One region of the Mesorhizobium sp. NBSH29 genome, then DNA from elsewhere that is predicted to be linked to it. Evidence: riboswitches for the same ligand, from Rfam matches in the RefSeq annotation. Region 1 holds a riboswitch; the other holds the start of a gene.

What was found. Region 1 has a riboswitch for S-adenosylmethionine ahead of metX (homoserine O-acetyltransferase MetX). Riboswitches for the same ligand answer to the same signal wherever they lie in the genome.
Region 2: linked by a shared signal. The riboswitch ahead of GA830_RS08300 (O-succinylhomoserine sulfhydrylase) and the one ahead of metX (homoserine O-acetyltransferase MetX) in region 1 are both predicted to bind S-adenosylmethionine.

The regions. Positions count from the first base shown of each region.
Region 1 covers NZ_CP045492.1:459,286-463,297, forward strand. Annotated here, with positions in the region: gene GA830_RS02195 (DUF2125 domain-containing protein) at 1-662, shown strand, start outside; gene GA830_RS02200 (prephenate/arogenate dehydrogenase family protein) at 657-1,598, opposite strand; SAM riboswitch at 1,701-1,778, shown strand; gene metX (homoserine O-acetyltransferase MetX) at 1,846-3,027, shown strand; gene metW (methionine biosynthesis protein MetW) at 3,024-3,638, shown strand; gene GA830_RS02215 (class I SAM-dependent methyltransferase) at 3,649-4,012, opposite strand, start outside.
Region 2 covers NZ_CP045492.1:1,674,085-1,678,096, forward strand. Annotated here, with positions in the region: gene apaG (Co2+/Mg2+ efflux protein ApaG) at 1-209, opposite strand, end outside; gene GA830_RS08295 (CDP-alcohol phosphatidyltransferase family protein) at 344-949, shown strand; gene GA830_RS08300 (O-succinylhomoserine sulfhydrylase) at 942-2,132, opposite strand; SAM riboswitch at 2,190-2,267, opposite strand; gene GA830_RS08305 (2'-deoxycytidine 5'-triphosphate deaminase) at 2,342-3,433, shown strand; gene GA830_RS08310 (ABC transporter substrate-binding protein) at 3,508-4,012, shown strand, end outside.

The DNA.
Region 1 (4,012 bases):
GCCCGCTACGCACCCGTATTCCCGGCAAAACCCAGATCTGGCTCGACTGGGACAATCTGCGCGGCAGTGCGCGCATTGCAAGGCCGCTGCCGCAACGCATCTCGCTCGAGGCCAGCGGCCTGTCGGCGCAGACAGACCCTGATGATGGCGACCCCGTGATGCTGTTCAGTGCAGGCAAGGCTGAGGCTCATCTGCGGCCGAGCGGCGCCGATGTCGATGTCGCCGGCAGCTTTTCGGAGTTGCAGATCGATGCCGACACCGTAGGCGGCCGCACGCTGCCTGTGCTTGCCGGCACGTTTGACGGCACACTCGCCAATGGCGTTGCGCTTGTTCAGGCCCGTCAAAAAAGCCTGCGCGGCCAGTCAGGCACTGTGCGCGACCTTGGCATCTCGCTTGACGCTGATACGGGGATTAGCGTCTCAGGAACATTTACAGTGGCCGAAGATGGCCTGCTCGACGCAGACCTGAAGATTGCCATGCGCAACCCTAAGGGCTTTGCCAATGCGTTGGCTGTTGCGGCCCCCGAATTTGCAAGCCAAATCAATTCGGGCATCGCTGGGCTGGCTTTTCTGGGTGGCGCGCCGGAACTGCCGCTCAAGATCGTCAAGGGTCGCGCCGTACTGGGCTTTATCCCGCTTGGCGCAATCCCGCCGCTCCTATGACTTGCCGCCGGCCGGGTGTTCCACCACCTGGCGGCCAAAATCGGGAACATCGATTTCCTGACCGGCCTCGATGATCGAGCGCCGCACGGCCCGCGTGCGGCTGAACATCTCGAACAGCTTGTCACCATCCTCCCAGCGGATCGCGCGCTGCAACGAAGCGAGATCCTCGGAAAACCGCGCCAGCATTTCGAGGATCGCATCCTTGTTGTGCAGGCACACGTCGCGCCACATGGTGGGATCGGAGGCCGCCAGGCGCGTGAAGTCGCGAAAGCCCGACGCGGAATACTTGATCACTTCGGATTTTGTCACAGCCTCGAGATCATCGGCTGTGCCGACAATATTGTAGGCGATAATGTGCGGCAGATGCGAGACGATGGCCAGCACCATGTCGTGGTGGTCGGCGTCCATTATCTCGATATTGGAGCCGCAACGCCGCCAGAACTCGGAGAGCTTTTCCAGCGCGCCAGCATCGGTGCCTGGCAGCGGCGTGAAGATGCACCAGCGGTTTTCAAACAGCTCCGCGAACCCGGCATCTGGTCCAGACCGCTCGGTGCCTGCGAGCGGATGGCCAGGGATAAAATGGACATGATCGGGCAGCGCCGGCTGCATCTGTGCGATGACCGAACGCTTGGTGGAGCCGACATCGGTGACGATGCAACCTTTTTTCAGGGCCGGTGCAATTTCTTGCGCCACGGACCCCGATGAGCCGACGGGAACCGAAACAATCACCAGATCAGCGTCGCGCACAGCCTCATCAGCACGCGAAAAATAACGGTCGCCAAGTCCCAGCTCCTCGGCCCGCGCAAGCGTCTCGGCGCTACGGGTCGAAACGATGATCTCACCGGCAAGTCCCTCGCGCCTGATGACACGGGCGAGCGACGAGCCTATGAGGCCTATGCCGATCAGCGCGATTTTGTGAAACAGGGGATCAGGCATAGCTCAGCTTTTCATCAAGTGCGGGCATTCGACCCCGTAAGGGCCGCCTGCTCTAGCAAAGCTTTGAGATTGACGCAAAGGTCTGCGCCGCCTAAACATCATGCTGACTCCCGTGGTGATTTGGCCGGTCGGCTTGCAGCCACGTTAAACAACTCGCTAAAGGGCCGTTGCAATGGTGTAACCGGCTTGTGAGATGCAACGCCGGTTTTTTGTTGCCCTGATAGCAGCCCCGCAAGGACAAACGCCCATGGCCGCAGCGCGCGCCACGAAGAAAGCCAGAAAAGACGAGGCCAACGATCCGTCGAGCGAGATCGTGCGCTTTGGCGCAGAGCAGCCACTGCAGCTTGACGCCGGCGCCCTGCTCTCGCCCTTCCAGATCGCCTATAAGACTTATGGAACGCTGAACGCTGAACGGTCCAACGCCATTCTGGTCTGCCATGCTCTAACCGGCGACCAGCATGTAGCAAGCCCGAACCCGGTGACTGGAAAGCCAGGCTGGTGGGACGTGCTGATTGGCCCCGGATTGATCATCGATACGGATCGTTATTTCATCATCTGCTCAAATGTGATCGGCGGTTGTCTCGGCTCCACTGGCCCAGCCTCGATCAATCCCGAAACGAACAAGCCCTATGGGCTGGACCTGCCGATTATTACCATCAGAGACATGGTTCGGGCTCAGGCCATGCTGGTCGACCATTTTGGCATCGATCGCCTGTTTGCTGTGGTCGGTGGCTCGATGGGCGGCATGCAGGTTCTGGAATGGGCGGCAAGTTTCCCCGAGCGTGTATTCTGCGCGCTGCCGATCGCTACCGGCGCGCGCCATTCCTCGCAAAACATTGCCTTTCACGAAGTTGGCAGGCAGGCGGTGATGGCCGACCCGGAATGGTGCGGCGGCAAATATATTGAGGCCGGCAAGCGCCCGGAAAAGGGCCTCGCCGTCGCCCGCATGGCGGCCCACATCACCTATCTGTCCGAAAGCGCGCTGCACCGTAAATTCGGTCGAAACCTGCAGGACCGCGAGGTGCTGACCTTCGGCTTCGACGCCGATTTCCAGATCGAGAGCTATCTGCGCCACCAAGGCATGACGTTTGTCGACCGCTTCGACGCGAATTCCTACCTCTACATGACCCGGGCGATGGACTATTTCGACCTTGCCGCCGACCATGGCGGACGTCTGGCTGATGCGTTTGCGGGCACCTCCACCCGCTTCTGCGTGGTCTCCTTCACCAGCGACTGGCTGTTTCCGACATCCGAAAGCCGCCAGATCGTCCATGCGCTCAACGCTGCTGGCGCTTCGGTCTCCTTTGTCGAAATCGACACCGACCGCGGCCATGATGCCTTTCTGCTGGACGAACCCGAATTGTTTTCCGCCATTCGCGGTTTCATCCACTCGGCGGCCAGGGCCCGCGGGCTGGAGGAAACGCCATGAGCACCAATGCAGCCCAGCGCGTCGACCTTGCTGTCATCGCCGACTTGATTACCCCGCGCGCCCGGGTGCTTGATGTTGGTTGTGGCGATGGCGAGCTTTTGCAACTGCTGGAACGCGACAAGCAGGTCGATGGGCGCGGCGTGGAAATCTCCCAGCGCGGCGTCAATGAATGCGTCGGGCGTGGGCTCTCCGTCATCCAGGGCGATGCCGATGCCGACCTTGGCTTCTACCCCGACAAGGGGTTTGATTTTGTCGTCCTGTCACAGACCCTGCAAGCCACCCGCAATCCGAAGGCGGTTCTCGACGACCTGCTGCGCATCGGCAACCATGCCATCGTATCCTTCCCCAATTTCGGTCACTGGCAGGTGCGCCTGTCGCTGCTGCTGCGCGGCCGTATGCCGGTGACCAAGGATTTGCCCTACAGCTGGTATGACACGCCCAATATCCACTTCTGCACCATCCGCGATTTCGTCAATCTGTGCGACGAAGTCGGTGCCACCGTCGAAAGCGCAACCGCACTGAACGCCGCCGGCCAGAGGATCGGACTGTCCATGCCTTGGTGGTTTTGGAACTTTTTTGGCCAGCAGGCGGTGTTTCTGCTGAAGCGGTAGTCCACCTGGCTCACGTGTCGCGTGCGTGCCGCACGGCCCCCTGCGGCGAGAGCACTGGCATGAAGACCCGTCGCGAGGAGCGCTTGGCGACAGGAATGCCCTGATAGAGCCGCTTTTGCGCCTCGACGATAATGACGCCGGAAAACATCGGCCACAGCCGTCGCCCGGTGCGCTCCAGGATCTGGTGAAATTGCAGCAGCCAGCGTTTTGTCGAAGGCGGGAAGAACAGCCCGTCCGACCAATCACCCGGTGTGAAATTGGCCTCGCGCAACAGCGATGTCAGCTGCCCGCGCGAAAAAGGCCGACCGGTGCCGAAGGGCGTATGCTCAAAACGCGCCCAGACGCCGCGCCGGTTAGGCACCACAATGACCAAC
Region 2 (4,012 bases), 1.2 Mb from region 1:
ACAACGCCTGGCCCCCGCACTTCCTCGATATGACCGGCAGCGTCGGTGATCTGCCAATAGCGCGACAAAAGCTGCACCGTATCGTTTGACTGGTTGTCGATGGTGACCCGGTACGCCCAGACGTAGCGGTTTTCATCCGGCTCCGACTGGTCGTCCAGATAGAACGGTTCTACGCGGACGACGATCTGGTGTGTGGTGGTGCGATACATGGCGACTCACTGCAACCTGTGTTGATGTTCCGCCTCAAGACGCGCAATCGTCAACTGTCTTGCATAGTTCACGCGCGATTGTGACTTCCGCGTGACACGGCAGGCAGTTATGAGCGGCAGCGAAGAGGTACTTCATGCTGGATGGCTGGGCGCGGAAGCGCATCGAACCTTCGTTGAACCGCATCGGCCGCGCGTTGGCCGACGCCGGCGTTTCGGCCAATACGGTGACCTTGTTCGCCTTCGCTCTCGGCATGGCGGCGGCGCTGGCTATTGCTCTTGGCCATTTCTGGCTCGGACTGGCACTTCTCCTTATCAGCCGCCTTGGCGATGGTCTCGACGGTGCGGTGGCCAAGGCGACGCAGCGCACCGATCTCGGCGGCTATTTGGATATCGTTCTCGACTTCGCCTTCTACGGCGCCATCCCATTAGGCTTCGTGATAGCTAACCCGGCGGCCAATGCCGTTGCGGGTGCAGTCCTTGTCCTGTCGTTCTACGTGAACGGTGCGAGCTTCCTCGCCTATGCCATCATGGCCGAGAAGCGGAACCTGACAACACAGGCGCGGGGCGAAAAATCACTCTTCTTCACCACCGGGCTTGCCGAAGCGTCCGAAACGATCGCAACCTTCGTTCTTTTCTGTCTGTTTCCAGCCTATTTCGGCCCAATCGCATATATTTTTGCGGGGATCTGCTTCTACACAGCCCTTTCCCGCGTTGTTCTGGCGGCGCGTACCCTTAGCTGACCGTCGCCAGTGCAGCGTCGATATCGGCAAGCAGATCGTCGATATCCTCAAGTCCCACCGACAGTCGCAACGTACCGGGATCAATCCCCAGTTCATCGCGCGCTTCATCAGTCAGGTTCTTGTGGGTGGTCGTCGCTGGATGGGTGATGAGGGTTTTTGAGTCACCCAGATTGTTCGAAATCAGGACGATATCCAGCGCGTTTTCAAATGCGAACGCGGCATTCTTTCCTGCTTTGAGATCAAAACAGATCAAGGTCGAGCCACCGCTCATCTGCCGTTTGATGATGTCGGCCTGGGGGTGGTCGGCCCGTCCGGGATAGATGACGCGTCCGATCTTTGGATGATCGGCAAGGTAATCCGCAATGCGCGCTGCACTCTCGGTCTGCTGGCGCACCCGCACCGGCAGCGTCTCCAGCCCTTTCAGCAACGTCCAGGCATTGAACGGCGACAGGCTCGGTCCGGTATGACGAAAATAGTCGTGCAAATGTTCGTCGATCCATTCCTTGTCGGATAGGATAACACCACCAAGACAGCGGCCCTGTCCATCAATGTGCTTGGTCGCCGAATACACAACGATATCGGCGCCAAGCTCCATCGGCTTTTGCTGCAGTGGCGTGGCAAACACGTTGTCGACGATAAGCCGCGCACCTGCCGCATGGGCGATCTTGGCCACCGCAGCGATGTCGATCACTTCAAGCGTCGGGTTAGTCGGGCTTTCGAGGAAAAAAATCTTGGTGTTGGGGCGAACGGCCTGTTCCCAGTTTGCAAGTTCGGTGCCATCGACAAGCGTCGTCTCGATGCCGTAGCGCGGGGCCAGCGTCTCCACCACCCAACGGCAAGAGCCAAACAGCGCGCGCGCCGCGACGATATGGTCGCCGGCATTCAGGCTGCACAGAATAGCAGCCGTCACCGCCGCCATGCCCGACGCGGTGGCCCGCGCATCTTCAGCGCCCTCCAGCGCACACATGCGCTTTTCAAACATGTCGACTGTCGGGTTGGCGTAGCGTGAATAGATGAAACCCGGTTCCTCGCCCTTGAAGCGCGCCTCGGCGGCCTCGGCTGAGGCGTAGACATACCCTTGCGTCAAAAACATCGCCTCGGATGTTTCGCCAAAGCCGGATCGCAGGGTGCCGGCATGGACCAGCTGGGTTTGAGGCTTCAAAGGGCGCTTTGTCGAAGTCATCACAATCATCCAGACACAAAAAAACCGGCCGCGAAAGTCGCAAACCGGTCCATATGGCCTAGCGGCCCAACGGTCCTTTAGCGACTTGTTTAACGTGGCTGCAAGCCGACCGGCCAAATCACCACGGGATAAATGCTCCTTTAGACCCGTCCCCCGCTTGCGTCAATGTTGTGTCGCGTTAAACCTCGACCACCAATTTGGAGTAAAGTGTGGGCCAGACCGGTATTCTTCCCGACCACGAGATCGCAGCGTTGTTCAGCGCCGGTGCCATGAAGGCCGAGCGCGCGCTTGATCCCGATCAGATACAGCCAGCCAGCCTCGACTTGCGTCTCGGCCACAAGGCATGGCGCGTGCGGGCAAGTTTTTTGCCCGGCCCCGAGAAGAAAGTGACCGACAAGCTCGACCGCCTAAAACTGCACGAATTCGACCTGACAGATGGGGCGGTACTGGAAACGGGCTGCGTCTACATTGTTCCGCTGCTCGAAGCGCTCAATCTGCCAGCCGGCATTTCAGCCTCCGCCAATCCCAAAAGCTCGACCGGTCGTCTCGACATCTTCACCCGCGTCATGACCGACCGCGGCCATGAGTTCGACAAGGTGCCGGCCGGCTATAAAGGTCCACTCTATCTTGAAATATCGCCACGCACCTTTCCCATCGTTGTGCGTACCGGCTCGCGCCTGTCGCAAATCCGGTTCCGCAAAGGCAATGCGGTTCTGACAGAAGCCGAACTGGAGCATCTGCACCAGACCGAAACGCTGGTGGCGACCGCCCCCCACAACATTTCAGGCGGCGGCATCGCGCTGTCCATCGATCTGGGCGGTGAAAAAGGCAGCCTGATTGGTTATCGTGGCAAGCACCATACCGGGCTGGTGGACGTCGACAAACGTGCCGCCCATGATGTGCTCGATTTCTGGGATCCGCTTTATAACAATGGCGTCGGGGATTTAGTGCTGGACCCGGATGAATTCTATATTCTGGTGTCGCGCGAGGCTGTGCATGTGCCCCCGCTCCACGCGGCAGAGATGACCCCGTTTGATCCGCTGGTCGGAGAATTCCGCGTTCACTATGCTGGTTTCTTCGACCCAGGCTTCGGCCACTCGGCAGCCGGCGGCACCGGCAGCCGCGCGGTTCTGGAGGTGCGCAGCCATGAGGTTCCATTTATTCTGGAGCATGGCCAGATTGTCGGACGATTGGTCTACGAGCACATGCTCGCCCGGCCAACTGCACTCTACGGTTCGGATCTCAAATCGAACTATCAGGCACAGGGGCTGAAACTCTCCAAGCATTTCCGGCCAGCCTGAGCCAACTCTCGGTCCCTTGCGCGCGACAGCACGCCATGCTTGGCTTGTCATTCCATTTTTTGAAGAGGTATCCCATGCGTATTTCCACCGGTCTGCTCACTGCCGCCGCTCTTTTCCTGTCTGTCGCGTCAGGCTCCGCCGAAGACACGATGAAGCTGAAGATCGGTACTGAGGGTGCCTATCCGCCCTTCAACACCTTGTCGTCAAACGGCACCCTCGAAGGTTTCGACGTCGACATCGCCAACGCTCTTTGTGCCCAGATGAAAGCGGATTGCGAACTCGTCGCTCAGGATTGGGACGGCATCATCCCCGCTCTTCAGGCCAAGAAATTTGATGCCATCATCGCCTCGATGTCGATCACCGAGGAACGCAAGAAGCAGGTCGCCTTCACCGACAAATATTATACCACTCCACTTGCGGTCGTGGCATTGAAAGACAGCGGCATGACCGCAACAGACCCTGCTGCGATGGCTGGAAAGTCAGTGGGCGCGCAGGCCGGCACTACGCAGAGCATGTATGCCGACGATGAATATGCCAAGGCAGGCGCTGACGTGAAGTCCTATCCGACCCAGGAGGAAG